Linked DNA regions of Candidatus Thiodictyon syntrophicum. The protein of the gene in region 1 interacts with the protein of each later gene in a pairwise test. Links are inferred from orthologs where the notes say so. Each region holds a gene or a part of one and is shown in the gene's direction. Other genes may lie near its edges.

Region 1 (6,846 bases):
ATGATCGGCTACGACCGGCTCTCCAATGCACTTGAGAGCGCCTATCGCACCGAGCCCGGCGGCTATCCGCCCTACAACGTCGAGGCGAGCGGCGAGAACGACTACCGCATCACCATGGCGGTTGCGGGCTTCGCGGAACAGGACCTGACCATCGAGGCCAAGGAGAACATCCTGACCGTCTCCGGTAATCGGACCGAAGACGAGGACCAACAGGGCACCCGGCTGCTCTACCGCGGGATCGCCAACCGCAGCTTCGAGCGCAAGTTCCAACTCGCGGACTATGTCCGGGTGGTGGATGCGCAACTCGCCAACGGGCTGCTCCACGTCGAACTGCGGCGCGAGATCCCGGAGGCCATGAAGCCGCGCAAGATCGAGATCCGCGCCGTCCAGGACCAGACCCGGGAGCCGCTGACCGCCCCCACCGAGTTGCGAGCCGCTGCCTGATCGGGGCGGCCAACCCTAGGGATGGGTAATACGAAGGCCGGGCGCAAGCCCGGCCTTTTTGCGTCGTGGTATTGCCCCCGCTGATGCCTCACTGCCATTTGAGTTAAGCCGCAACGGCTACTGGGAGCGCCGCACCCCAGTGCGGCGCGGCCTCTGGTCAATCCGCACCGCCGGGGTTATCCGCAAGATCGCGCCGCACTGGGGTGCGGCGCTCCCAGGCCGGTTGAGCCGTCCCTTACTGCTCGCGACCGTAAAGCCCGGTCAGGCTCGCCTTGCCCAGACTGTGGCTGTTGACCAGATAGCCGACCAGCGCCGCGCTGGCCCCCGGCGGAACCTCGAGCTTAGGCACATCGAGCGCGTGCAGGGTGAAGTTGTACCGATGGGGTTTAGCCCCGACCGGCGGACAGGGGCCGCCCCAGCCCGCACTGCCGAAATCGGTCGTGATCTGACGCGCGCCCGCGACCATCTTTGAACCATCACTGGCCCCGGCACCGAGGGGCAGCGCATCGACCGTTGCCGGGATGTCGATCAGCACCCAGTGCCACCAGCCAGCCCCCCCGGTCGGGGCGTCCGGGTCATGCACCAGGAGCGCGAAGCCCTTGGTGCCCGTCGGCGGGTCCTGCCAGTTCAGGGCCGGTGACACATTATCGCCGGTGCACCCGAAGCCGTTGTAGACCTGCGCCTTAGCAATCGTGGCATTGGGCGCGATCTGCGGACTGGTCAGCGTAAAGGTGCCGGCGTCGGCACCTGACGCGGCGGCCAGCAGGCTCAGCAGGAGCGGAATCTTGCGCATGATGAATCTCCGTTGTCGTGACGAGAGGGGTGGACGCGGCAAACCGACGAGATTGTACGCTGTGGGAACGGCTTCAGCCGCGACGAGGCCGCGGCAGTTTGCGCCGTCCGCAAGAAGACCGGAGGTCGAGGCTTCAGCCGGTCGACAGCGGAGACACTCAGCGGCCCTGGTCCGGCTAGCGGCCATGAGGGCTCGTCCGTCACCCCGTAACATGAAAGCTTGTAGGGTGGGCAAAGCGCAGCGTGCCCATCCCCCAGACCGCGACGCGCCCCGGATGGGCACGCCCGAGCGACGCCACGACAGGTCCGGACCGTCGCGCGCGGGCTTTGCCCATCCTACGGCCCGACCTGGGAGCGCCGCACCCCAGTGCGGCACGATCTCGCAGACAACCCCGCCGGTGTGAGTTGAGCAGAGGCCGCGCCGCACTGGGGTGCGGCGCTCCCAGTAACCGTTGCGGCTTGACTTAGCGGCAGTGACGCGCCGGCGTGGGAACGAGAAGAATGGTTCCCGCGTGGCAGCAGGGGGCGGCGGTGCCCGGCTGGAAACCGCCCCGGCTCCGCCCGGGGCCTTTCCAGCCAGGCCCCGCCACCCATGCCTGCTTGCCGGATTGCGCTCCGCGCTAGCGGCCCCGGCCGGGCGGGGAAGCCCCTCGGGACAGCCGCAAGCCGATGTCGTCCGGCGCGGGCGGCATATTCCCATTCGGCCTCGCTGGGCAGGCGATAGGGCTGGCCGGTCTGCCCGGCAAGCCAGGCGGCATAGGCGCTCGCGTTGACCCAGGAGACATCGATCACCGGCCGATCGCCGCGCCCCCAACCCCGGTCGTCAGGCTTCCTGCGGCCGGTCGCCTCGGCAAAACGGTCGTATTGCGCGAAGCTCGCCTCGGTTCGACCCATGGCAAAGGCGCCCACAAGACGGAATGCCGGGGACCCTCGCCATCCCAGCGCCAGGTTCTCCCGGCGGACTGCCCATCTGAAAACACCCGGCCGGCAGGGCGATCATCTCCGGCGCCTGGCCGCCGATCTTCATGTGCTTGGCGAGGAAGAGCGGCAACTCGGGCGCCGCGGGGGCGTCGGCCAACAGGACCGGAATCACCGGGCGTCCGTCCTTCACTGCCAGGCTGAGGGCGGCGCGCATCTCCTTCTGCTCCCAAGGCCCCAGCCCGTCCGCCCCGACCAGGACGGCGACGCTGCGCGCGGCGCGGATACCGGACTCCAGGAGCGGCTGCCAGGGCAAGCCCGGCCGCAATTGCTCCTCGTCCAGCCAGACGGTCAGACCGCGGTCGCGCAGTTGCGCCGCCAGCGCCCGCACCGCGGGCTGGGCCCGGCTGTTGTGGCTCAAGAAGCAGTCGAAGGTCTCGCCGTCGGGCATGTCCCAAGTCCGAGTTGCCGCGCAACCCGCGCGCGCCTGGTGAGGGTGGCGGGATTATGCCATGGATAACGAGGGGATTGGCGGGCGCGGAGCCGGCTCATGCAGCGCGGGGCCGGACGCACTCCGCAATCGACTCTCCCAGTGTCCGTTCGGCGACCGCCAGCTCATAGCTCAATTGCAGATTCATCCAGAACCGGGCCGAAGTGCCGAAATAGCGGGCAAGGCGTAGCGCGGTGTCCGCGCTGACCGAGCGCTGGCCGTTGAGGACCTCGGTGACACGGTTCGGCGGCACGTCCAGGGCACGCGCCAGCGCGTTGGCTGACAGGCCCAATTCATCGAGTTCGTCGCGCAGCACCTCGCCCGGGTGGATGGGCGGGAGGACCAGGAGCGGCGGATCTTCAGTGATAGTCGGTGATCTCGACATTGCTGGCATCTCCCTCGTCAAAGGTGAAACAAATCCGCCACTGATCATAGCAGCCCGCGAATTCAAGCGCTCCCTCCTCATCACGCGCAGTCGGACCGGGACGACGACTGACGAGGCACGGGCAAAACGCCTGTCCGACTGCTATGCTCCCCGGCCAAGATCCCGCGGGGTCGGCGCCGCCTGCGCCCCCCACGGCACGGCATCTTTGCAGCCCCGGAACGCCACCATGACCCAGCCCCCGATCACCGACATCCCGGCCTACATGGCAGACCTGGGCCGCCGCGCCCGCACCGCCGCCCGCGCCCTGGCCCGCGCCGCCACCCTCGACAAGGACGCGGCCCTCATCGCCATCGCGCAGCACATCGAGCGCGAGCGGGCGGTGATCGCCACCGCCAACCGCGCGGACCTGGACGCCGGGGCGGCCAAGGGCCTGGACGCGGCCATGCTGGACCGCCTGGAACTCACCCCCGGGCGCATCGACGCCATGCTGGAGGGGCTGCGCCAGATCGCCGCCCTGCCCGACCCCATCGGCGCCATCACCGACCTCAACTACCGCCCCTCCGGCATCCAGGTGGGGCGGATGCGGGTGCCGCTGGGGGTCGTCGGCATCATCTACGAGTCGCGCCCCAACGTCACCGCCGACGCCGCCGGGCTTTGTCTCAAATCCGGCAACGCCACGGTGCTGCGCGGCGGCTCCGAGTCGCTCGCCTCCAACCAGGCCATCGCCGCCTGCATCCGCGCCGGCCTGACGCAAGCCGGGCTGCCGGCCGATGGGGTCCAGGTGGTCGCCACCACCGACCGCGCCGCGGTCGGGTCCATGATCGCCATGCCGGAGTTCATCGACGTCATCATCCCGCGCGGCGGCAAGGGGCTGATCGAGCGCATCAGCCGGGACGCGCGGGTACCGGTGATCAAGCACTTAGACGGCATCTGTCACGTGTACCTGGACGCCGCCGCGGACCCGGATCAGGCCCTGCGCATCGTCATGAACGCCAAGACCCAGCGCTACGGCACCTGCAACACCCTGGAGACCCTGCTGGTCGACGCACCCGTGGCCGCAACCCTGCTGCCGCCCATCGCCGCCGCCCTGGCCGCCCAGGGCGTGGAACTGCGCGGCTGCCCCCGCACTCTCGATCTGGTCCCCTACGCCCTGCCGGCCACCGACGAGGACTGGGACACCGAGTACCTGGCCCCCATCCTCTCCATCCGGATCCTGGACGGACTGGACGCCGCCATGGACCACATCGCCCGCCACGGCTCGGCCCACACCGACGCCATCGTCACCCAGGACTATGGCCGCGCCCGCCGCTTCCTGCGCGAGGTCGACTCAAGCTCCGTCATGGTCAACGCCAGCACCCGCTTCGCCGACGGCTTCGAGTACGGCTTAGGCGCCGAGATCGGCATCAGCACCGACAAGTTCCACGCCCGCGGGCCGGTGGGCCTGGAGGGGCTGACCTCGCTCAAGTTCGTGGTGCTGGGTGATGGGCAGGTGCGCGCCTGACCCTGCCGGAGTCCAAGGCTTCAGCCTTGGCGCCCCCCTCCAAGGCTGAAGCCTTGGACTCCGGTTCAGATCATTCGTACGAGGACGGCCATGGCCACTCATCGTTATGAACAAGACATCGTCGCCTGGGCCGATGAACAGGCGCGGCTGCTGCGTGCCGGCGACTTTACTCTGCTGGACCTGGAGCACATTGCAGAGGAGATCGAGGACGTGGGCAAGAGCGAGCGGCGCGAATTAAAGAGCAGGATGGCCGTGCTCCTGGCCCATCTCCTGAAGTGGCAATATCAGCCCGAGCGCCGCGGCAATAGCCGGCGGCGCACGATCAGGATCCAGCGCCGCAGCGTCATCCGTTGTCTTGCCGAAACGCTCAGTTTGAAGGCCGACTTGCGGGATGCCGGATGGTGGGAACAGGCCTGGGACGATGCCATCAGCAACGTGCTGAAAGAGGTCGAGATCGACGACTTGCCCGAAACCTGTCCCTGGTCGATGGACGACATTCTGAATGATGAGTTTTGGCCTGAGCCGTAGGATGGGCAGAGCGGGAGCGATGCCCATCATCCCGGGTCGCGGCGGCGGCCTTGATCATCATCCCGGCCACTGGGAGCGCCGCACCCCAGTGCGGTGCGATCCTCCCGGCGGGACGGGGCATTCGCCCCGTCCCGAACGTTTTGAAACTGCGGAAGATTCGCGGAATCAACCGCCTGACGCGGCCTCCGAAACGTCTCGGGCGGGGCGAATTCCCCGTCCGGCCCAGGGACGACAGTCCCTCGTGGGAGCGGCTTCAGCCGCGATGCGAGGCCGCGATAACCTGCGACATGGCGGCGGCTTGCGAGGGCTCGTCGCGGCTGAAGCCGCTCCCACAGCGCCGCTGCGCGACCTTCACGGCAAAGCCTCAGGCCCCGGGCGGATCAGGCCCAAACCGGAGATCGAGGCTTCAGGTCGTAGCCTGGATGGAGCGCAGCGGAATCCAGGTCCCCTCGGCAACCCGCTGATTCATCGCCTACCTGCGAGGCCGCACCCGGATTCCGCTGCGCTCCATCCGGGCTACGGGGAGGTCGCGGCGAATACTTGCCCAGTCTCGAATGCCCCGTCCGGCCCAGGGGACGAAAATCCCCCGCGGTAGCGGCTTCCTTCAGCCGCGATGCGAGGCCGCGGTAACCTGCGACATGGCGGCGGCTTGCGAGGGCTCGTCGCGGCTGAAGCCGCTCCCACAGCGGCGCCGCGCAACCTTTACAGCGAAGCCTCAGGGCCTTGGCTGATCAGGCCGAAACCGGAGGTCGAGGCGTCAGCCGGACGGCGGCGCCGGGCCGGGGCCCGGCGCCCCCGCGCATCAGCCCCCGAAATTCGCCGCCACGAATCCCCAGTTGATCTTGTCCCAGATGGTTTCCAGGTACTTGGGACGGGCGTTGCGGTAGTCGATATAGTAGGCGTGCTCCCAGACATCGACCGTCAGCAGGGGCTTCTTGCCGGAGGTCAGGGGGCAGCCGGCATTGGCGGTGTTGAAGATCTCAAGCGAGCCGTCGGCGTTCTTCACGAGCCAGGTCCAGCCGGAGCCGAAGTTGGTGACGGCGGACTGGGTGAAGGCCTTCTTGAAGTCCTCGAAGGAGCCGAACTTGGCGTCGATGGCGGCGGCCAGGGCGCCGGTGGGTGCGCCGCCGCCGGTGGGGCTCAGGCAGTTCCAGTAAAAGGTATGATTCCAGACCTGGGCGGCATTGTTGAAGACCCCGCCGGAGGACTTCAGGATGATGTCTTCCAGGGACAGTGACTCGAACTCGGTGCCCGGGATCAGGTTGTTGAGGTTGGTGACATAGGCCTGGTGGTGCTTGCCGTAGTGATAGTCGATGGTCTCGGCGGAGATCACGGGGGCAAGGGCGTCCTTCGCGTAGGGCAGTGCGGGCAGTTGGTGTGCCATGGTCGGAGTGCTCCGGGTGCTGAGGGTTGGGATTGGTGCGGGGTCCAGGCCCGGGGCGGCGGTCTGCGCCGCCGCCCCGGTGCCTGAGGAAAGCGATCAAGGGGGCCTTAAAGCCGTGCACCCGAGCTAGGGTCTTGGCGGGGGCTTTGCAACCTTGGCCGCGCCCGCGGGCACCAGGGATCAGGTCAACCCGGAAAAAGCAGTTTAGCCGCAAATGAACGCAAATTAACGCAAATTAACGCAAATTAACGCAAATAATCAAAGCCTTGGATTTTTCTGCCAGGTCGACGCCCGGGACGATGCCAACCAGCAGATTTATTTGCGCTTATTTGCGTTCATTTGCGGCCAAACACTCTTCTTAGGGTAGGTTATTGCGGCCGCCGGGCAAGCCCCGGCGGCCGCGG
Region 2 (6,966 bases), 4.2 Mb from region 1 along the record:
CCGCCCAGGCCCAGGCCGCCAGGTAGTTCCAGCGCGCCCCGCCGGAGGTCTTGGGGTTGGGGGTGATGACGCTCACCCCGGCCTTGGTCAGGTCGCCCCAGTCCTTGATTCCTTTGGGATTGCCCTTGCGCACCAGGAAGACGATGGTGGAGGTGTAGGGTGAGCTGTTGTGGGGCAGGCGCCGCTGCCAGTCCTTGTCCAGCAGGCCCTTCCCGGCGATGGCGTCGATGTCGTAGGCCAGGGCCAGGGTCACGACGTCCGCGTCCAGCCCGTCGATGACTGCCCGCGCCTGCTTGCCGGAGCCGCCATGGGATTGCCGGATGGTCAGTGCCTCGCCCGCCTTGGCCTGCCACGCCTCGATGAAGGCCGGGTTGACGGCCTGGTAGAGTTCCCGGGTCGGGTCGTAGGAGACGTTCAGCAGCGTGGCCCCGGCCGCCGCGCCGCACAGGGGGGCGAGCCCCAGGACGGTGCCGAGGATCAGGGACCGCAGTTGGATGGGGCCGATCATGTGGATAGTGCTCCGGGGTTGATGGACCTGCATTGGAAGGCGCCGCGACGCGGAGCTGAACCAACAAATGATGCGAACTTTAGCGGATTTCTGCGGTTCCAGTTGGTTTCGCGCTTCGCTAAGCTAGGCTTAGACTGACCGCCCCTCATCCAGCCCGAGGCCCTCTGCATGATTCCCTCAAGACCCCTGTCGGTGCTGCACCGATGAGCGCCGCCGTCAGCTTTTTCAACCCGACCGGCCAGACCCGGGTCCTGCCGGGCTTCGGCCTGTCGCTGGGTTACACCCTGATCTATCTGTCCCTGATGGTCCTGCTGCCGCTGGCGGCGGTCTTCATCCAGACCGCCTCGCTCACCTGGGCCGAGTTCTGGGCCATCGTCACGGCCCCGCGGGTGGTGGCCACTTACAAACTCTCGTTCGGCGCGGCGCTGCTGGCCGCGGGGATCAATGTCGTCTTCGGGCTGATGCTGGCCTGGTCGCTCGTGCGCTACAGCTTCCCCGGCAAGAAACTGGTGGATGCCCTGATCGATTTGCCCTTTGCGCTGCCCACCGCCGTGGCGGGGATCTCGCTCAGCGCGCTCTGGGCCGGCAACGGCTGGCTCGGCGGGCTCGTCGCACCCTTCGGGATCAAGGTCGCCTTCACGCCGCTCGGGGTGCTGGTGGCCCTGATCTTCATCGGGGTGCCCTTCGTGGTGCGCACGGTGCAGCCCGTGCTGGAGGACCTGGAGACCGAACTGGAGGAGGCGGCGGCGAGCCTGGGGGCACAGCGGCGCCAGACCTTTACCCGGGTGCTGCTGCCGGTGTTGACACCGGCGCTGCTGACCGGCTTCGCGCTCGCCTTCGCCCGCGGCGTGGGCGAGTACGGGTCGGTGATCTTCATCGCCGGCAACATCCCGATGGTCTCGGAGATCACGCCGCTGATCATCATCACCAAGCTGGAGCAGTACGACACCTCGGGGGCCACCGCGGTCGCCGTGGTGATGCTGCTGTTTTCCTTCATGATGCTGCTGGCCATCAATCTGTTGCAGGCCTGGAGCGGCAAGCGCACCGGGAGGAACCGCTGATGGCCGTCGCCGCGACCCTGCACGGCGCCAGTGCGGTCGGGATCGGCGCCCACCGCTACGAGGACAATGCCGCCACCCGGGAGCAACCCTGGGTGCGGCGGCTGATCCTGGGCGTCTCTTTAACCTTTTTCATCCTGTTCGTCTTCATGCCGCTGGTGGTGGTCTTCCATCAGGCCTTAAGCAAGGGCTGGGGGACCGCGCTGCGTGCCGTGACCGACCCCGATGCCCTGGCCGCGGTGCGCCTAACCCTGCTGGCGGCGGGCATCGCGGTGCCGCTCAATCTGGTCTTCGGGGTGGCTGCGGCCTGGGCGATTGCCCGCTTCGAGTTCCGCGGCAAGGAGCTCCTGGGCACCCTGATCGACCTGCCGTTCTCGGTCTCGCCGGTGATTGCGGGGCTGATCTGGGTGCTGATCTTCGGCGCCCAGGGGTGGTTCGGCCACTGGTTCATTGAACACGACATCAAGATCGTCTTTGCGGTGCCGGGCATCGTGCTGGCGACGGTCTTCGTCACCTTCCCCTTCGTCGCCCGGGAGTTGATCCCGCTGATGCAGGCGCAGGGCCGCGACGACGAGGAGGCGGCCACGGTGCTGGGCGCAAGCGGACTGCAGACCTTCTGGCGGGTGACCCTGCCCAACATCAAGTGGGGCCTGCTCTACGGGACCATCCTGTGCAATGCCCGGGCCATGGGCGAGTTCGGGGCGGTGAGCGTGGTCTCGGGGCACATCCGCGGTCAGACCAATACCATGCCGCTGCATGTGGAGATCCTCTACAACGAATACAACTTCGCTGCCGCCTTCGCCGTCGCCTCGCTGCTGGCCATGCTGGCCCTGGTGACGCTGGCGCTCAAGTCCTGGGTGGAATGGCAGGCCAATCGCCCGGCCCCGGCACCACTTGGTAACGTGTCAAGAAGAAGTTAAACACAATCGTTGTCGTTGTCGTTGTCGTTGTCGAAATCGGATAAGCGATAAAATCCGGCGTGCGAGAGCATCCGGGGCGCTACGATAACCTCGATTTCGATTTCGATTTCGATTACGACAACGACAACGACAACGTCTCCGCGCGAAATCGTTCAACAGTTGGGTGAGGATCGACCCTCGTCCACTCCCGCGCCGCGGCGTGAGTCATTTCAGGAATATCCTAATGAGCATCCAGGTCGAAGAGATCACCAAGACCTTCGCCGGCGTCACCGTGCTGGACCGGGTGTCGCTCGACTTTCCCACCGGTCAACTGGTGGCCCTGCTGGGCCCCTCCGGCTGCGGCAAGACCACCCTGTTGCGGGTCATCGCGGGGCTGGAGACGGCCGACGCGGGCCGCGTCATCCTGGAAGGGGAGGACGCCTCCGGCACCCATGTGCGTCAGCGCCAGGTGGGCTTCGTTTTCCAGCACTATGCGCTGTTCCGCCACATGACGGTCTTTGAAAACGTCGCCTTCGGCCTGCGGGTGCAGCCGCGCCGCAGCCGCCCCAAGGAGCCGGAGATTCGCCGCCGCGTCCTGCGCCTGCTCGATCTGGTGCAGATGGAATGGCTCGCCGACCGCTTCCCGTCGCAACTCTCCGGCGGTCAGCGCCAGCGCATCGCGCTCGCCCGGGCGCTCGCGGTCGAGCCCCGGGTGCTGCTGCTCGACGAGCCCTTCGGCGCCCTGGATGCCCAGGTGCGCAAGGAACTGCGGCGCTGGCTGCGCGACCTGCACGACGACCTGCACGTCACCTCCATCTTCGTCACCCATGACCAGGAGGAGGCCCTGGAGGTCGCCGACCGGGTGGTGCTGATGAACCGCGGGCGGGTCGAGCAGGTCGGCAGCCCCGACCAGGTCTACGAGCACCCGGCCAGCCCCTTTGTTTACGGCTTCTTGGGCACGGCCAACGTCTTCCACGGCCGGGTGGACGGTGCCCACGTCCGGGTCGGCGAATCGAGCCTGACCCACGATGGGAGCAACGCCGTCCAGGGGACGGACGTGGTCGGTTTCGCCCGCCCCCACGAACTGGACATCGTCACCGATCTCGACACCCCCAATGGGCTGGATGCCCTGGTGCGGCGGGTCCTGGCTTTCGGCGGCAGTGCCCGGGTGGAACTGGACGGGGTCGAGGAGGCCGCGGCGGGGACCGAGCCGCGACACTATGAAGTCCTCCTGCCGCGCGAACGGGCGAGCGGCCTGACCCAGGGTCAGCGGGTGCGCCTGGTGCCCGCACCGCTGCGGGTGTTCCGTCACGAGTCGGCCTGAGATGAACTTCCAAATGTGGAACTCGGCCTGGGGGTCGGCATCATCGCCGCCATGGCCTTCCATCCGGCGCGCGATGCCGGCCTGCGGCTGCTCCCCGCCGGCGGGCTCTTTGCCGCCAATACCACCCGCATTGCCCTGCGCCGCGGCCACTATCTGCGTGACTATGCCATCCGCTTCGTCACCTGCTGCGCCCCGTCACTGACCGCGGAACAGGTCCGGGAGGCGGTGTTTCCCAAGACCGTCGGCGAATAAACACGATGCCATTGTCCGGTCGGCGCGATCAGGTCGTGGCGCCGTGGGCGGCATATTTCGGCAACCGCCGCCGTCGCGGCCTGGGGGCCGCTCCTACGGCGTAGGAGCGGCCCCCAGGCCGCGACGGGTTGTCGCAAGGGCGCGTGGCCGGAGTTATGATCAAGGCCACCCGGGCCCGGCGAGTATGCCGCGCCGCCACTCAACCATCCGGAGAAACGAGAGTATGACTGACGAGAACTCGCTGGTGCTGCGCCAAGACGACGCCGGTGTCACGACCCTGACGCTGAACCGGCCTCAGGCGCGCAACGCCCTGTCGCGCGCCATGCTGAAGGCCCTGCACCGAGCCTTCGACGACATCGCCACCGATCAGGCCGTGCGCGTCGTGATCCTGGCCGGAGCCGGCCCGGGCTTCTGCGCCGGTCATGACCTGAAGGAGGTCCGTGCCAACCAGGAGGATCAGACCTATGCCGAAGCGCTGTTCGCGGAGTGCGCCGAGCTGATGTTGGCCATCGTGCGGTTGCCCAAACCGGTGATCGCCCGGGTGCATGGCATTGCCACCGCGGCCGGTTGCCAGTTGGTGGCGACCTGCGACCTGGCGATCACCGCGGACGACGCCCGTTTTGCCACGCCGGGGGTGAATATCGGGCTTTTCTGTTCGACACCCATGGTCGCCCTGTCGCGCAACGTCACCCCCAAGCAGGCGATGCAGATGCTGCTGACGGGCGACCCGATCGACGCCGCGACGGCGTTGCGCTTCGGCCTGGTCAACGAGATCGTGCCGGCGGCCGGGCTCGAGGCCCGGACCGCAGCCCTGGCCAGCCAGTTGGCGGGCAAGTCACCACTGACGCTCGCGATCGGCAAGGCGGCCTTCTATCACCAGCTTGAATTACCCCTGGCCGAGGCCTACGACTACAGTCGCCAAGCCATGGTACGCAATCTGCAAACGCTGGATGCGCAGGAGGGCATTGCCGCGTTTATCGATAAGCGCCCGCCGCGGTGGTGTGGACACTAGCCCTTGGTCGCTGATGTCTTGAACACCAGCCGCGGCGCTCGCCGCCGGGCCACTGGTCCAGCCGGCAAGCCCCACCCGAAGCAGAAGATTTGCGTATCTGCCGCGGGCGTTGAGGTCGGCCGGATCGCTGGGTAGACTGTCGATGTGCGGCCCCCGCCGCCCGCCCCCCGTGCCAGGCTTTCACCCAGGCAATTCCCCCCAAGCAAGGCCCATCGCTATGTGCCCAACCGCCGCGACCCTTCGCACACCGGCGCACCAGCCCCCGCCCCCCGCCATCGCCCGCCCGCCCGGGTTCTCGCCCGAGGTCGCCGGCGAGCCCCGCTGCGCGGACGGCCTGCTGGTCTCGGAGGAGACCTACTGGACGGAGTATTACCTGGAATCGGACATCCATTACGAGTGGAACAACGGTCGTCTGGAGGAAAAGCCGGTGTCCGACTACGGGACCTTTCTGGTTTACGCCTGGTTCATCAGGCTTTTGCAATACTTTCTCGACACCCGCCCGATCGCCCGGATGGTGGCCCTGGAGATGGGCTTCCGCCTGAAGCTGCCGACCGGGACCGTGATCCGCAAGCCCGATTTCGGGGTCGTGTGCAACACCAACCCCCAGCCGCTGCTGCCCTTGGATGCCTCTTACCACGGTGTCTTCGACCTGTGCATCGAGGCCCTGTCGGACCTGGAGCGCCGCGGCAGCGAGCGCGATACGGTCACCAAGAAGGCCGAATATGCCGCCGGGGGGGTGCCCGAGTACTACATCCTGCACCGGGAGCCCGAGCGTCAGGCATTCTTCACCCGCACGGCCGCGGGTCTCTATATCCCCATCGCACCGGACGACGGCATCATCCGCTCGCGCGTCCTGCCGGGGCTGCAATTCCGGTTGACCGACCTGCTCACAAAGCCCGAGCCCAAGGCGATGGTCCACGACCCGGTCTATGCCGATTTCGTGCTCCCCGAGTGGCGGGAGGCCGAGCAGCACGCCGCGGCGCAAACGCGGGCCAGACAGGAAGCCGAGGCGCGCGCCGAGACGCAGGCACAGCGCGCCGAGACGCAGGCACAGCGCGCCGAGGCCGAAGCGGGCGCCAGACGCGAGGCCGAGCGACGCGCCGAAACCGAGGCGCAGGCGCGCCGACAGGCCGAACAGGAATTGGCGCAACTGCGGGCGCAGTTGGCGGAGCGACGGCCGCCGCCCTGACGCGGATCCCTCGCGCAGGCGCCGGGCTGCTTGCGCGGTCGCGTCGCGGCTGAAGCCGCTCCCACCGGGTCCCGGCCTGACTTTCACGGTAAGTAACGAGTCTGGAATAAGTTAAACACAAACACGTTCGTTGTCGTTGTCGTTGTCGTAATCGTAATCGAAGAAGCGACGCAATTTGGCGTGCGAGAGAATCCGGGGCGCTACGATAGCCTCGATTACGACAACGACAACGACAACGACGCGGCAAGCATTCCCTAATGAACTTGTTTAACTTATCAGTGAACCGTTCCTACGGGCGCCGTGGTCTGAGGTTCAGACGGGCTCCAGGTCCACCTTGTCATAGATCTCCGCCAGGGTCAGGGTGCAGCCGACGCTGGCCAGGGTCACGGTTGCATCGAGGGCAGTGAACTCACTGAGGGTCCAGCGGTCGTCCGCCCCCCGGCTGAACAGTTCCACCGCGACCCGGTACTGGGAGACCAGCAGATATTCCGTGAGGCTCGGAATCCGGCGATAGATCGCAAACTTGCCCCCTCGGTCATAGGCCTCGGTGGAGTTGGACAGGACTTCGACGATCAGGGACGGGTTGAGCAGCAGGTCACGCCGCTCGTCGAGGAACTCGTGCTCGCCACACAGGGCGACCAGGTCCGGATAGGTGCCGGCATTGGCGGTGCGGATGCGGACCTTCATGTCATTGGCATAGATACGGCAGGGACGGCCCTTCATC
Region 3 (7,030 bases), 1.4 Mb from region 1 along the record:
CGATGCCCATCCTCAACCATCACGGCCCTCAGTCCCCATACTCCCCCGCCCGCCGGGCATCGCCCCGCACCCGCTCAACCGGGTAACGCCCCTCATTGATGGCGATCTTGCGATAGGCGGCGGCGATCGGGTCCACGCCCAAGCGCTCGGCGAGCCGGATGAGATAGATCAGGCAGTCCGCCAACTCCAGGGCCACCTGCTCTTTCTTCTCCGGGGTCAGGTCCCGGCTCTGGGCCTCGGTGAGCCACTGGAAGTGCTCCAGCAGTTCGCCGACCTCCCCGGCCAGGGCCATGGACAGGTTCTTGGGCGAGTGGAACTGCTCCCAGTCGCGCTCGCGGGCGAAGCGGATGAGGCGGGTGTTGAGGTCGTCCAGGCTGTCCATGGCGGTCAGGCGGCCGACCGCGCCCGTGCCCGGGCGATGGCGGCGCGCACCTGGGCCGGGGCCGTGCCCCCCAGGTGGTCACGGGCGGCCACCGAACCGTCCAGGGTGAGGACGGTGTAGACGTCGGGCTCGATGCGCTCGGAGAACCCGCGCAGTTCCTCGATGCTCAGTTGCGCGAGGTCACGCCCCTCCCGGACCCCCAGGGCCACCGCCTGGCCGACGATCTCGTGGGCGTCGCGGAAGGCGATCCCCTTGCGCACCAGATAGTCCGCCAGGTCCGTAGCGGTGCTGAACCCCTGGGCGGCGGCGGCACGCATCCGCTCGCGGCGGCAGGTCACATGCACCATCATGTCGGCATAGACCTTGAGGCAGCCCTTGACGTTATCCACGGTGTCGAAGAGTGGCTCCTTGTCCTCCTGATTGTCCTTGTTGTAGGCGAGCGGCTGGCCCTTCATGAGCGTCAGGAGGCCCATCAGGTGGCCGAAGATCCGCCCGCTCTTGCCGCGCACCAGTTCCGGCACGTCCGGGTTCTTCTTTTGCGGCATGATGGAGGACCCGGTACAGAAGCTGTCGGACAGTTCCACGAAGCCGAACTGGGCCGATGACCACAGGATCAACTCCTCGGAGAAGCGTGACAGGTGCATCATCAGGATCGCCGCGGCGGCGGTAAACTCGATGGCGAAGTCCCGATCGGAAACCGCGTCCAGGGAATTCTCCGCGGGGCGCGCGAAGCCCAGGAGGTCGGCGGTGAAGGCGCGGTCGATGGGGTAGGTGGTCCCGGCCAGGGCGGCGGCCCCGAGCGGCATCACGTTGACGCGGCCGCGGCAATCGGCCAGGCGGGCCCGGTCGCGCTCCAGCATCTCGAACCAGGCCATCATGTGGTGGCCGAAGGTGATCGGCTGCGCGACCTGGAGGTGGGTGAAACCGGGCATCACGGTGTCGGCCTCCCGTTCGGCGAGGTCCAGCAGGGCGTCCTGGAAGCGGGTGATCGCATCGCGGATGGTGTCGATCTCCTCGCGCAGCCACAGCCGCACATCGGTGGCCACCTGGTCGTTGCGCGAGCGCCCGGTATGCAGGCGCTTGCCGGCCTCCCCGATCGCCTCGGTCAGCGCGGTCTCGACGTTCATGTGGACGTCTTCGAGCGGGATGGACCAGACGAAGTCGCCGGCCTCGATGCGGGCGCGCACCGCCATGAGACCGGCGCAGATCTGCTCGCCCTCGGCCTGACTCAGGATACCCTGGCGGGCGAGCATCGTCGCATGGGCGATGGAACCCTGGATATCATAGCGGTAAAGTCGACGGTCGAAGTCCACCGAGGCGGTGAAGGCCTCGACGAAGGCGTCCGTCGGGGCGCTGAAGCGCCCGGCCCAGGGTTTGCCGACGACGGCGAACGTGGTTTGACTAGGCTGGTGCATCATGAGGTCCGACCGGTGACAAAGTGGTCATTCTACATGCGCCCCCAGCGGGGTTGGACCTGAACCAATGCAACATCTCCTGGACGTTCCGGAGCCGACCCCGCGCCGCAAGGCCTTCCTGCCGAATTTCTGCCGCGTGCCCATGGTCCTGGGCGTCGTGCTGACCGCCCAGTTGCTGGGGATCAGCCTCACCCTGGCGTCGCGCCGCCCGCTCGCCGAGTTCTGGGAGCATCTGGGTCCCATGGCCTTGTTCGTCCTGACCATCTCGCTCACGGCGAGCGCCGTGCTCTGTGCCATGCGCCCGGCGTTGCTGCGGGTCGGCGATCGGGCGGCCGCGCTGCTCGCCTGGCTGCTGCTGCTCGCCACCACCGGACTGGTGACCTGGGGGGCCTACAGCGCGACGCCGGACCCGATCCACGCCCAGCTCTTCCCGGGCGATGGACTCCCCGGGATTCTGGTCCGCAGCCTGGGGATCGGCGCCATCCTGGGGGGCATGCTGCTGCGCTATCTGTATCTGCACCACATGTGGCGACTGCAGGTGGAGGCCGAGGCGGAGGCCCGCTTCCAGAAGCTCCAGGCCCGGATTCGGCCCCATTTCCTGTTCAACAGCATGAACACCATCGCCAACCTGACCCAGACCAACCCGCGGGTGGCCGAGGAGGTGGTGCAGGACTTGGCGGATCTGTTTCGCGCCACCCTGGCGAACCCGGACGAGACCTCGACCCTGTCCAAGGAGTTGGAATTGGCCTACCGCTACCTGAATATCGAGAAACAGCGGCTCGGCGAGCGCCTGCAGGTCCTCTGGGATGTCGAGGATCTGCCGGGCGATGCTATGCTGCCCCCGTTGATCCTGCAACCGCTGGTCGAGAACGCGGTCTATCATGGTATTGCGCCGTCGCGTCGTCCCGGGCTGATCCGCATCAGTGGGCGTTACCGTCGGGCGCAGGTGAACTTGAGCGTGCGCAACACCCTGCCCGCGGACAGCGAGCCGGGCGAGCGCCACACCAACGGCAACCACATGGCGCTCGACAACGTAAAGCAACGCATGGCGGGCCTGTTCGACGGCGCTGCGCGGGTGATCATCTCGCGGATCGAGGGCGATTATCAGGTCCGGCTGGTGTTCCCTTACCCCTGGAAACAGCAATGAAAATTCTTGTCGTCGACGATGAATCCCCGGCCCGGCAACGGTTGGTCCGCCTGCTGTCCGAGATCCAGGGCAATTACGAACTGGCCGGCGAGGCGAGCGACGGGATCGAGGCGGTGCAACTGTGCCGCTCCACACCCGTGGACCTGGTGTTGATGGACGTGCAGATGCCCGGCCTCAACGGGCTGGATGCGGCCCGCCAGATCTCGCACATCGAGCCGCCGCCGGCGGTGATCCTGGTCACCGCCTACGAGCAGTACGCCCTGGCCGCCTTCGAGCGCAAGGTGGAGGACTATCTGGTCAAGCCGGTGCGGCGCGAGCGCCTCCAGGAGGCCCTGGAGCGGGCCCGCATCCCGACCCGCCCGCAACGCGCCGCACTCGCCACCCGCGACGAGGCGCACCCCGGGCGGCGGCTCTCGCTCAGTGCCCACTACCGGGGCGGGCTGCAGACCGTCCCCATCGAGGACATCATCTTTCTCCAGGCCGAGCACAAGTACGTCACGGTCCGCCACACCGGCGGTGAACTCCTGGTGGACGAGTCCCTGAAGGCCCTGGAGGACGAGTTCGAAGACCTCTTCCTGCGCATCCACCGCAATGCACTGGTGGCGCGCTCGCGCCTCTTCGCGCTGGAGAAGGGCACCGACGGCGGCACCGAGGTGCGGCTGCGTGACTGCCCGGAGCGCCTTCCGGTCAGCCGCCGCCACCTGGCCGACATCCGCCGCTGGCTGCGGGCCGGCACGCCCTAGCCATCCCCGGTGCAGACACCCGCAAGCCCCAGCCGCGACTGGCGCCCCCAACTCCTGGCCCTGGCGCTGCTCGCCCTGATCGGCACCCTGCCCTTCTGGCTCAGCGACCTGGATCTGCGCGTGGCCGCGCTCTTCTATCATCCGCAGGCCGCGGACCCCTGGTGGGAGTCCAGCCGCGACCTCTGGGCCTTCCTCTATCAGGCCTCGCCGCTGCTCGGGGGCCTGATCCTGATCGGCAGCCTGCTCACCATCGCCGCGACCCGGATCTGGCGCTCCCAGCGGCGCCGCCGCCGCTACGCGATCTTTGTCCTGGCCGTGACCCTGCTTGGCCCCGGTCTGATCATCAACGGGGTCATCAAGGACTACTGGGGACGCCCCAGGCCCCATCAGACGGTCGCGCTCGGCGGCACCCAGCCCTATGTCCCGCCGCTCAAGCGCACCCCCGGGGGCCTGGGCAAGTCCTTCCCCAGCGGCCACAGCGCCATCGGCTTCGCCCTGGGGGTCTTCTATTTCATCTGGGCGCGCCGCCGCCCGCGGCTCGCCCTGACCGCGGCGCTCGCCTCCGTCGCCCTGGGCACCCTGCTCGGGGTCGGGCGCATGACCGCCGGGGATCACTTCCTCTCGGACATCATCTGGTCGGCGGTGCTGACCTATGGGGTGGCCTTCGTGCTCTATTGGCTGGTCCTGCGCATCCCCCACTGGGAGGACGCGACGGCCCTACGGCCGCCGCCGGCCCCGCGGCCCCTGCGTCACCCCACACTGACCCTGGGGGCCTACCTGCTCGCCGCGGCGGGCCTGCTGTTCGCCGTCCTGCTCGCCACCCCGGTGCAGGAGACCCGCAACCTCGCCATCGCGCCATTGCCCGCCGCGCCCGGGCCGCGCACACTGCGCCTGGCGGCAGACGCGGCGACGCTGACCCTGTTCCAACTGGGCACCCCGGCGGTCGCCGCGGGCGAGGCGGCCTCCATCCGGCTGAAGGGGCGCGGCTTCGGCCTGCCCGGCAGCCGGGTGCAGGGCCGTCTGGAGCGAGCGGACGACGCCCTGACCTCTTCGGTGACCTATACGGTGACGCACACCGGCGTCTTTACCGAGCGCGACAGCACGGTCACCGTCGGCATCGACCCAACCGCCTGGGAGCGGATCGAACTGGTCACCGGCAGCGGCGACATCCGCATCTACCCGCTGGGCAACCGGCGACCCCAACTGACGCTGACGGCCGACCGCGGCCTGGTGCTGGACGAGAACCCCGCCCCCGCCAGCGCCGCCACGGACCCCGCGGGGGCCTCCCGGTGACGCCGCCCAACCAGCAACGCGCAAGAACCACGGAGCAACGCCGATGTGCGGTATCGCCGGTGTCCTGATGCGCGCGGGCCGCTACCCGGACCCGGAGCAACTGCGCGTCATGGCCGCCGCCCTCGCCCACCGCGGGCCGGACGACCGCGGCGCCTACTGCGGCGGGACTGTCGGTCTGGCCCAGACGCGGCTCGCCATCATCGGGCTGGCCACCGGCCACCAGCCCATGGTCGCGGTGGAAGACAAACTCGCCCTGGCCGCCAACGGCGAGGTCTACAACTATCTCGAGCTGAACGAGGAACTGCGCGCGGCCGGCCGCGTGCTGCGCACCGACTCCGACTCCGAGACCATCCTGCACGCCTATGCGGTCCACGGCCTGGGCTGCCTCACCCGGCTGCGCGGCATGTATGCCTTCGCCCTGCACGACGCCCGGTCCGGCCAACTGATCCTTGCCCGCGACCGGCTCGGCATCAAGCCCCTGTTCTATGTCAAGCTGCCGGACCGGATCGCCTTCGCATCCGAGATCAAGGCCCTGCTTCCCTGCCTGCCGGGCCGGCCGGAGGTCGAGCCGGGGGCCCTGCGCCGCTTCCTGCAGAACCAGTTCGCCGGGGGGGAGGAGACGGTGCTCCATGGCATCCGCCGGGTACTGCCCGGCGAGGCCCTGGTCCTGCAGCCGGACCTGAGCATCGAGCGGCACCGCTACTGGTCGGCCCTGGCGGTCGCGCCCCGGACTATCGGGGTCGCGCAGGCCCGGGAGGAGTTGGACCGGCTCATGGACACGGCCATGCAGGAACACATGCGCTCTGAGGTCCCCTTCGGGCTCTTCCTCTCCGGCGGGGTGGACTCGGCGGTGCTCGCCGCGCAGCTCCACGCCCACGGGGCTGGGCGCATCCGTTCCTTTTCCGTCGGCTACCGTGGGACCACCATGGCCGATGAACTGGACGAGGCGGCGCGGGTCGCGGCCCACTTCGGCTTCGACCACCAGCCGCTGGAACTGACCCTGGACCAGGTCTTCGCCCGCATCCCCCACACGGTGTGGGCGGCGGATGAGCTGATGCGCGACTATGCGAGCCTGCCCACCTCCATCCTCGCCCAGGCGGCCGGGGATGAACTCAAGGTGGTCTTCTCCGGGGAGGGCGGCGACGAGGCCTTCGCCGGCTACCGCCGCTACCACCCGCGCCCCCTGGAACGCTGGTTCAAGACCCTGCGCCACCCCGGCAGCGGGGGCTTTCGCACCCGCGGCCAGTGGTCGCGCCACTGGTCACAACGGCTCTTCGGCCCGCGGCTGGGCGCCGCCCCCGGGCTGGACCGCGCCCCCTTCCTCGCCGCCTGGGCCGCGACCCCCGCCGCCTGGTCGGCGATGCAGCGGCGCCAGTACACCGATCTCGTGACCGCCCTGCCGGACAACCTGCTGGTCAAGACCGACCGGATGCTCATGGCCTTCGGCGTCGAGGGGCGGGTGCCCTTCCTCGACCACCGCGTCGTCGAGTTCGGCCTCTCCCTGCCGGACCAGCTTAAGGTCCGTGGCCACCGCGGCAAGTGGCTGCTGCGGCACTGGGCCGAACCGCTGCTGCCCCCCGGGCACCTGGAGCGCCCCAAGCGCGGCTTCCACGTGCCGGTGGGTGACTGGCTGACCGGCGACCTGGTGGGGCGCCTGGGCGAGCGGCTGGCCGCCAACCGAGGCATCCGCGAGTGGTTCAAACCGGCCGCGCTGCCCGCCCTGGTCGCGGCGCGCCAGGCTGGCCGCGGCGGCGAGCGGGAACTGTTCGGACTCATGCAGTTCGCCATCTGGCACCGGATCTTCATCGAAGAGCCGGGGCTGATACCGGCGCCGGATGAGGACCCGCTGGAATGGGTCTAAACCGCATCGCCTGTTTCTTCTCCACCTCCGGTCACAGTGGTGTCGACCGGGCGGCGGGACACCTGATCCCGGCCCTGGCGCGCCGGGGCTATGCGGTGGATCTCCTCAAGGTCCGTCGGCACGGACCTGACCTGCCGGAAATCCCGCCGGGGGTGCGAGTCATTGATCTCGGCTCACGCCATACCTATG

What was found.
Region 2: the proteins of THSYN_RS22865 (region 1) and THSYN_RS05090 interact in binary tests that used the Escherichia coli proteins (3 or more experiments, as listed by UniProt). The link is inferred for Candidatus Thiodictyon syntrophicum from one-to-one orthologs.
Region 3: the proteins of THSYN_RS22865 (region 1) and THSYN_RS16820 interact in binary tests that used the Escherichia coli proteins (3 or more experiments, as listed by UniProt). The link is inferred for Candidatus Thiodictyon syntrophicum from one-to-one orthologs.

What each region holds. Positions count from the first base shown.
Region 1 is NZ_CP020370.1:5,399,773-5,406,618, forward strand. The notes cover bases 2,578-5,392. They hold THSYN_RS22865 (glutamate-5-semialdehyde dehydrogenase), read left to right. Parts: upstream 2,578-3,255; coding sequence 3,256-4,530; downstream 4,531-5,392. Other genes in these bases: THSYN_RS36120 (toll/interleukin-1 receptor domain-containing protein), read right to left, coding at 2,578-2,605; THSYN_RS22860 (HigA family addiction module antitoxin), read right to left, coding at 2,703-3,110; THSYN_RS22870 (DUF29 domain-containing protein), read left to right, coding at 4,621-5,058. Also shown: THSYN_RS22840 (Hsp20 family protein), read left to right, coding at 1-444; THSYN_RS22845 (YbhB/YbcL family Raf kinase inhibitor-like protein), read right to left, coding at 680-1,237; THSYN_RS22850 (formylglycine-generating enzyme family protein), read right to left, coding at 1,573-2,130; more of THSYN_RS36120, read right to left, coding at 2,060-2,577; THSYN_RS22875 (superoxide dismutase), read right to left, coding at 5,861-6,442. UniProt on the Escherichia coli protein: Catalyzes the NADPH-dependent reduction of L-glutamate 5-phosphate into L-glutamate 5-semialdehyde and phosphate. The product spontaneously undergoes cyclization to form 1-pyrroline-5-carboxylate.
Region 2 is NZ_CP020370.1:1,150,994-1,157,959, forward strand. What follows is about bases 1,815-4,749. They hold THSYN_RS05090 (sulfate/molybdate ABC transporter ATP-binding protein), read left to right. Parts: upstream 1,815-2,709; coding sequence 2,710-3,789; downstream 3,790-4,749. Other genes in these bases: cysW (sulfate ABC transporter permease subunit CysW), read left to right, coding at 1,815-2,486; THSYN_RS05095 (type 2 periplasmic-binding domain-containing protein), read left to right, coding at 3,805-4,041; THSYN_RS05100 (enoyl-CoA hydratase), read left to right, coding at 4,265-4,749. Outside these bases: THSYN_RS05075 (sulfate ABC transporter substrate-binding protein), read right to left, coding at 1-508; sulfate ABC transporter permease subunit CysT, read left to right, coding at 712-1,569; more of cysW, read left to right, coding at 1,569-1,814; more of THSYN_RS05100, read left to right, coding at 4,750-5,053; THSYN_RS05105 (Uma2 family endonuclease), read left to right, coding at 5,271-6,242; THSYN_RS05110 (Uma2 family endonuclease), read right to left, coding at 6,555-6,966. UniProt on the Escherichia coli protein: Part of the ABC transporter complex CysAWTP involved in sulfate/thiosulfate import. Responsible for energy coupling to the transport system.
Region 3 is NZ_CP020370.1:4,000,911-4,007,940, forward strand. What follows is about bases 1,815-4,813. They hold THSYN_RS16820 (LytR/AlgR family response regulator transcription factor), read left to right. Parts: upstream 1,815-2,940; coding sequence 2,941-3,687; downstream 3,688-4,813. Other genes in these bases: THSYN_RS16815 (sensor histidine kinase), read left to right, coding at 1,865-2,944; THSYN_RS16825 (phosphatase PAP2 family protein), read left to right, coding at 3,697-4,813. Also shown: THSYN_RS16805 (nucleotide pyrophosphohydrolase), read right to left, coding at 29-382; argH (argininosuccinate lyase), read right to left, coding at 388-1,797; more of THSYN_RS16825, read left to right, coding at 4,814-4,980; asnB (asparagine synthase (glutamine-hydrolyzing)), read left to right, coding at 5,024-6,841; THSYN_RS16835 (glycosyltransferase), read left to right, coding at 6,832-7,030. UniProt on the Escherichia coli protein: Member of the two-component regulatory system BtsS/BtsR, which is part of a nutrient-sensing regulatory network composed of BtsS/BtsR, the low-affinity pyruvate signaling system YpdA/YpdB and their respective target proteins, BtsT and YhjX.